3 regions of the Actinosynnema sp. NPDC059335 genome follow, and region 1 is predicted to be linked to each of the others. Evidence: riboswitches for the same ligand, from Rfam matches in the RefSeq annotation. Region 1 holds a riboswitch; each other region holds the start of a gene.
What was found. Region 1 has a riboswitch for glycine ahead of gcvT (glycine cleavage system aminomethyltransferase GcvT). Riboswitches for the same ligand answer to the same signal wherever they lie in the genome.
Positions count from the first base shown of each region.

Region 2: it holds a riboswitch for glycine, as region 1 does, so the genes downstream of both, gcvH (glycine cleavage system protein GcvH) here and gcvT (glycine cleavage system aminomethyltransferase GcvT) in region 1, are expected to answer to the same signal.
Region 3: it holds a riboswitch for glycine, as region 1 does, so the genes downstream of both, gcvP (aminomethyl-transferring glycine dehydrogenase) here and gcvT (glycine cleavage system aminomethyltransferase GcvT) in region 1, are expected to answer to the same signal.

Region 1 is NZ_JBHYXZ010000012.1:23,987-26,241, reverse strand. It holds gene glyA (serine hydroxymethyltransferase) at 1-80, opposite strand, end outside; gene gcvT (glycine cleavage system aminomethyltransferase GcvT) at 96-1,196, opposite strand; glycine riboswitch at 1,320-1,418, opposite strand; glycine riboswitch at 1,419-1,506, opposite strand; gene ACFXGA_RS05960 (DUF3817 domain-containing protein) at 1,570-1,872, opposite strand; gene ACFXGA_RS05955 (hypothetical protein) at 1,888-2,253, opposite strand.
Region 2 is NZ_JBHYXZ010000004.1:51,690-53,944, reverse strand. It holds gene ACFXGA_RS02100 (L-serine ammonia-lyase) at 1-516, opposite strand, end outside; gene gcvH (glycine cleavage system protein GcvH) at 521-901, opposite strand; glycine riboswitch at 1,022-1,116, opposite strand; gene ald (alanine dehydrogenase) at 1,312-2,255, shown strand, end outside.
Region 3 is NZ_JBHYXZ010000142.1:7,214-9,468, reverse strand. It holds gene gcvP (aminomethyl-transferring glycine dehydrogenase) at 1-1,187, opposite strand, end outside; glycine riboswitch at 1,340-1,430, opposite strand; gene ACFXGA_RS31930 (MerR family transcriptional regulator) at 1,519-2,085, opposite strand.

The sequences.
Region 1 (2,255 bases):
TGCCGGTGCAGCTCGGCGGCGACGGCGTTCGCGACCTCCGGGTCGAACTCCGCGAGGGAGGTGTTGAAGTGCTCGGACATGTGTGGGTCTCTCCCTTAGCTGGTTCGCTGGTAGAAGGGCAGCGCGACGACCTCGACCGGCTCGTGCTTGCCCCGCACGTCGACCGAGAGTTCCGTGCCCGGCTCGGTGTGGCCGGTGGTGACGTAGGCCATCGCCACCGAGTAGCCGAGGGTCGGCGACAGCGCGCCGCTGGTCACCTCGCCGATGCGGTTGCCGTCCGCGTCCAGCACCGGGTAGCCGTGCCGGGGCGCGCGGCGGGAGGTGGTCTTCAGGCCGACCAGGACCTCGGCCACGCCCTGCTCGGCGACGGCGGCCAGCGCGTCGCGGCCGACGAAGTCGCCCGGCTTGTCGAGCTTCACCACCCGGCCGAGGTTGGCGTGGAAGGGCGTGCGGTCGCGGCCCAGCTCGTTGCCGTACAGCGGCATGCCCGCCTCCAGGCGGAGGGTGTCGCGGCAGCCGAGGCCGGCGGGCTTGAGGTCGTGCGGCGCGCCCGCCTCCAGCAGCGCCTGCCAGACGTGCGCGGCGTCGGCCGGGGCGACGAACAGCTCGAAGCCGTCCTCGCCGGTGTAGCCGGTGCGGGCGAGCAGGGCCGGCTTGCCCGCGACCTCGGTCGGGTACGAGGCGTAGTACTTGACCGAGGTCAGGTCGGTGGGCGTGAGCGCTTCGAGGATGGCGGTGGACCGCGGGCCCTGCACGGCGAGCAGCGCGTAGTCGGCGGACCTGTCCTCGACGGTGGTGTCGAAGCCCTTCGCGCGCTCGACCAGGGCCTCGTGGACGACGGCGGCGTTCGAGGCGTTCGCGACGACGATGTACTCCCGGTCGCCGGTGCGGTAGACGATCAGGTCGTCGATCACGCCGCCGTCGGCCTCGCAGATCATCGTGTACCGGGCGCGGCCGACGCCGATCGCGGAGGCGTGGCCGACCAGGGCGTGGTCCAGCGCCGCGCCGGCCTCGGGGCCGGTGAGCACGATCTCACCCATGTGGGTCAGGTCGAACAGGCCCGCCGAGGTGCGCACCGCGCGGTGCTCGGCCAGCTCGCTGTCGTAGCGCAGCGGCATCCGCCAGCCCGCGAAGTCGGTGAACTGGGCGCCCAGCGCCTCGTGCTCGGCGTGCAGGGGCGTGCGGCGGCTTTCCATCGGGCGGGTCCTCCCTGGGTGCGGGCACGCCGGCGGGCCGACCGGTCGGGTCGGCGCGGGCGCGCCCGAGAGCGTCACGTGCGAAAGGATGACACGGCCCATCGGAGACTCCTCGTCGAGTGAGCCTCCCCCTCTGCCATGAGCCTGAGAGCTTCGCCACCCGGCGCGGGCGGCTTGCACCGTGGGCGAGGCGCAGCGGGTGCGCCTGCTTTCCAGAGTTGCCTTCGTCGCGCGGTACCTGGGCCTGAGAGATTCCGGGGAGGAGTTGCTCCTTCGGCGCCCCGCTCGGGGACTCTCCCGCGCGACATCGACGGCCGTGTTCAGTTGGTACCGCCAGACGCTAGGGGTGGCCGGCGGGCGGGGTCAACCCCGGTCACAGGCTCTTCTCGGCCCGGACGGTCTCCACGACCTTGCGCTCGGCGTAGAACGACACGAACGGGATCGTGCCCGCGAGCAGCACCAGGGCGGTGCCCTTGATCGACCAGCGGGCCTTGAGCGCCAGGTCGACGGTCAGCACCAGGTAGACGGCGTAGAGGAAGCCGTGGACGGGGCCGACGACCTGCATCATGCCCGCGTTGCCGCCCGCGTACTTGGCGATCATGGCGACCACGAGCAGCAGCAGGCCGACACCGACCACGTAAGCCATGAACCGGAACCTGGTCAACGCGCCGCTCATCGTCCTACCTTCGCCTCACCGCTGGTCCCGCGCGTGGAGCTGGGCGAGCATGCGGTTGTAGGCCGCCAGCTCGTCGTCCTCGTCGTCCGGCACGGGTGTCCTGACGGGCTCCACGGTAACCATCGGGCGCGGCGGCTCGACCACCGGCTCCCGGGCGGCCTCGGCCTTGCGGCGGGCGTCCAGCCTGCGGATGCGCCACACCATGAACGCGGGGAAGAGGCCGAACAGCGGCCACTGGAAGACGTAGCCGAGGTTCTGGAACGTGCCGCCCGCCTCGGAGAACCGCTCCCACTGCCAGTAGGCCAGGCCGCAGCACACGACCAGCGACGCCAGGCACGCGGCGGCGATGGCCAGCCGCTTGGGGGTGATGAGGCCCTGCACGC
Region 2 (2,255 bases), on a different contig from region 1:
GAACGGGTGGGCGACGCGCGTCTCGTCGGCCTTGATCCGGTCGGTCCCGGTGGCCGTCTCGTCCACCACGAACCCGCCGCCGACGGAGTAGTACACCGCCGAGTCGACCACCGACCCACCCGCGTACGCCTCGAAGCTCATCCCGTTGGGGTGCAGCGGCAGCGACTTGCGCCGGTGCATCACCAGGTCGGCGTCCTCCCGGAACGCGATCTCCCGCACGCCGCCCAGCCGCAGCCGCCCGGTGGCGCGGATCTCCGCCGTCCGCCGCTCGGCCTCGACCGGGTCCACCTCCTCCGGCCGGTGGCCCTCCAGCCCCAGCAGCACCGCCTTCGGGCTGCCGTGCCCGTGGCCCGTCGCGCCCAGCGACCCGAACAGCTCGACGCGCACCCGGTCCACCGAGCCGAGCACGGGACCCAGCCGGTCCGCGAACATCATCGCGGCCCGCATCGGGCCGACGGTGTGCGAGCTGGACGGTCCGATCCCCACCGAGAACAGGTCGAACACGCTGATCGCCATGACGTCAGTCCCCGGTCAGTTCCGCGTACTTGGCGGCGGTCAGCAACCCGGTCGCGTCGGTCACGGCCACCTTGAACAGCCAGCCGGCCCCGTACGGGTCGTTGTTGATCAACGACGGGTCCCGCACGGCGTCCTCGTTGACCGCCACGACCTCGCCGCTGACCGGCGCGTACAGGTCGCTCACGGACTTGGTGGACTCCAGCTCGCCGCACACCTGGCCGGACGTCACCGCGGCGCCGACCTCCGGCAGCTCCACGAAGACGATGTCGCCCAGCGACCCCGCGGCGTACGACGTGATCCCGACCGCCACGGGCTCCTGGGTACCCGGCGCCCAGTCGACCCACTCGTGCTCGGGCGTGTAAAGCAGGTTGTCCGGAAAAGTCACGACAGCGCTCCCTAACGGCGAGGTCCGGATCCCCACTCTGTCCTGGGACCTGAGAGCTTCGCCGCGACGTCGCGGCTTGCACCGTGGGTGCGCGCCGGAGGGCGCGCTTTCCAGAGTCGCCTCACCCGAGCGGTTCTCGCTGCCTGAGAGTGTGCGGGGTACTTGCTCCTTCGGCGCCCCGGCCGTGGCACCGAGGTCTCTCCCGCGCGGGTTCCGGCGCTCACGACGCGCCGCGGCCGATGTTCAGTTGGTTGGCCCGCACGCTAGGTGCCGCCCCGGACGGGTGTCAACGCGCCGTCCGGCTTGTGCGGCCGGCACAACCGGTTCCCGGCGCGTTCGTGCCGGCCGCACGATGACACCGATCACCCGTTGACGGACCTTGGGTGTAACAACGGCCGAAGGAGCCCACCGTGCGGATCGCAGTTCCCCGCGAGATCAAGAACCACGAGTACCGCGTCGCGCTGACCCCGGCGGGCGCCCACGAGCTGACCCAGCGCGGCCACGACGTGGTGGTCGAGGCCGGCGCGGGCCTCGGTTCGGCCATCACCGACGAGGAGTACCTGGCGGCCGGCGCGAAGGTCCTCGCCACCGCGGACGACGTGTGGGCCGAGGGCGACCTGGTGCTGAAGGTCAAGGAGCCGGTGGCCGAGGAGTACCCGCGGCTGCGCAAGGGCCAGGTCCTGTTCACCTACCTGCACCTGGCCGCCGACCGGCCGCTGACGCAGGCGCTGCTGGACTCCGGCACGACCGCCATCGCCTACGAGACCGTGCAGACGCCGAACGGCGCGCTGCCGCTGCTCGCGCCGATGTCCGAGGTCGCGGGCCGGCTCGCGCCGCAGGTCGGCGCGTTCTCGCTGATGAAGCCCTCGGGCGGGCGCGGCGTGCTGCCCGGCGGCGTGCCCGGCGTGCACCCGGCGCGCGTGGTCGTCATCGGCGGCGGCGTGGCGGGCCTCAACGCGGCCGCGATCGCCGTGGGCCTGGGCGCGGACGTGGAGATCCTGGACACCAACGTCGACCGGCTGCGCCACATCGACGCCCTCTACCAGGGCCGCCTGCGCACCGTGACCTCCAACCGCTACTCGGTCGAGCAGGCGGTCCGGGAGGCCGACCTGGTGATCGGCGCGGTGCTGGTGCCCGGCGCGAAGGCCCCGAAGCTCGTGAGCAACGAGCTGGTGGCCGACATGAAGCCCGGCTCGGTGCTCGTGGACATCGCGATCGACCAGGGCGGCTGCTTCGCCGACTCGCGGCCGACCACCCACGCCGACCCGACCTACCAGGTGCACGACTCGGTCTTCTACTGCGTGGCGAACATGCCCGGCGCGGTGCCCCGCACGTCCACCTACGCGTTGACGAA
Region 3 (2,255 bases), on a different contig from region 1:
TCGAAGAACTCGCCGTGCACGACCTCGACGCCGCCCTCCAGCAGGCCGGCGGCCAGCACGGTCGCCATCCGGTGCGCGCGGGTCGCGATGTCCTTCAGCCCTTCCGGGCCGTGGTACACCGCGTACATCGACGCGATCACGGCGAGCAGCACCTGGGCGGTGCAGATGTTGCTGGTGGCCTTCTCCCGGCGGATGTGCTGCTCGCGCGTCTGGAGGGCGAGGCGGTAGGCGACGGAGCCGTCCGCGTCGACGGACACGCCGACGAGCCGGCCCGGGAGCTGCCGCTCCAGGCCCTGCCGCACGGCCATGTACCCGGCGTGCGGCCCGCCGAAGCCCATCGGCACGCCGAACCGCTGGGTGGTGCCCACGACCACGTCCGCGCCGATCTCGCCGGGCGGGCGCAGCAGCGCCAGCGACAGCAGGTCGGCCGCCACCACGACCTGCGCGCCGGCCCGGTGCACCTCCTCGATGACGCCCGCGTGGTCGCGGACCACGCCGGACGCGCCGGGGTAGGACAGCAGCACGCCGAAGAAGTCGCCGCCCAGGCCGAGCCCTTCGAGGCCCTGCGACAGGTCGGCGGTCACCACCTCGATGCCCAGCGGCTCGGCGCGGGTCTCGATCACGGCCAGCGTCTGCGGCAGCGTGTCGGCGTCCACCACGAACCTGGCCGACTTCGACCGGCCGGCGCGGCGGACCAGCGTCATCGCCTCGGCCGCGGCGGTGGACTCGTCCAGCATCGAGGCGTTGGCCAGCGGCAGGCCGGTCAGGTCGGCGACCATGGTCTGGAAGTTCAGCAGCGCTTCGAGGCGGCCCTGGGAGATCTCCGGCTGGTACGGCGTGTACGCGGTGTACCAGGCGGGGTTCTCCAGCACGTTGCGGAGGATGACCGGCGGCGTCGTGGTGTTGTAGTAGCCCAGGCCGATCATCTGCGTCATCGGGCGGTTCCGCGCGGCGAGGGCGCGCAGCTCGGCCAGCGCCTCGGTCTCCGTGGCGGGCTCGGGCAGGTCGAGCGCCAGGTCGCGCTCGCGGATCGACTCGGGGACGGCGCGCTGCGCCAGCTCCTCCAGCGACCCGACCCCGATGACGTCGAGGATGCGGGCCAGCTCGGCGGGCCGCGGGCCCACGTGCCGGTCGGCGAACGGGGTGCCGTGCTCGAGTGCGGCGAGGGGGATGCGGTCCTGCGTCATCGGTGCTGGCCTCCAGGGCTCCGGACAGACTCCTGCCGTTGCCCTCCCCCTCTGTCTTCTGCCCGACGTCGGGCGCCTGAGAGCTTCACCCGGAGGCCGGGCTTGCACCGTCGGCGGGGTCGGCGTGCTGCCGACCCGCTTTCCAGAGGCGTCTCACCCGCGCGGTCCTTGCGCCTGAGAGGTTCCGGGGAGGATTTGCTCCTTCGGCGCCGAGACTGGCTCGGACTCTCCCGCGCGGGATAAAGCGACTACGCGCGAATGGTACCCGGCGGGGACGCCCTCGGAACCGCCGGCGCGACGTGGATCTCAGTTGCCGCCGGGCCTCGCCGGGTCAGCCGATGGCCCGGGTGCGACGGCGGCGGGACAGCTCGTCGTCGGCCGCCTCCACGATCTCCGCGCCGTCCGCGCGTTCGGCGGGGAAGTCGTGGATCGTGCCGCTGATCTCCCGCATCGCGCCGCTGACCGCGATGCCGAACACCCCCTGGCCGCCCTGGAGCAGGTCGACCACCTCCTCCGGGGAGGTGCACTCGTAGACCGTGGTGCCGTCGCTGAACAACGTGATCCGGGCCAGGTCCTGCACGCCGCGGCGGCGCAGGTGGTCGACCGCGACCCGGATGTTCTGCAACGAGACGCCGGTGTCCAGGAGCCGTTTGACGACCTTGAGGACCAGGATGTCCTTGAACGAGTAGAGCCGCTGGCTGCCGGAGCCGTGAGCGCTCCTTATCGTCGGGTTGACCAGGCCCGTGCGCGCCCAGTAGTCCAGCTGGCGGTAGGTGATGCCCGCGATCTGGCACGCGGCGGGGCCGCGGTACCCGACCAGTTCGTCCGGCAGCGAGGAGTCCGGGAACAGCTCACCCTGTTCGCCGGATCCGGCCCGGATGGGCGCTTCCTCGACCACGCCTGCCTCCCCTCGGTCCGGCCACGACGACCGGCGACCAACGTGAAGCCGCCGCGGTGTCGGGAAACAACACCGTGGCAATTCACCTGAGTTCGACGGTAAGACCGCCTAGGGGGCAGGTCAACGCGACGCGCGGGGCGTGTCTGACCTCAACGTGAGGTAGAGGTTGA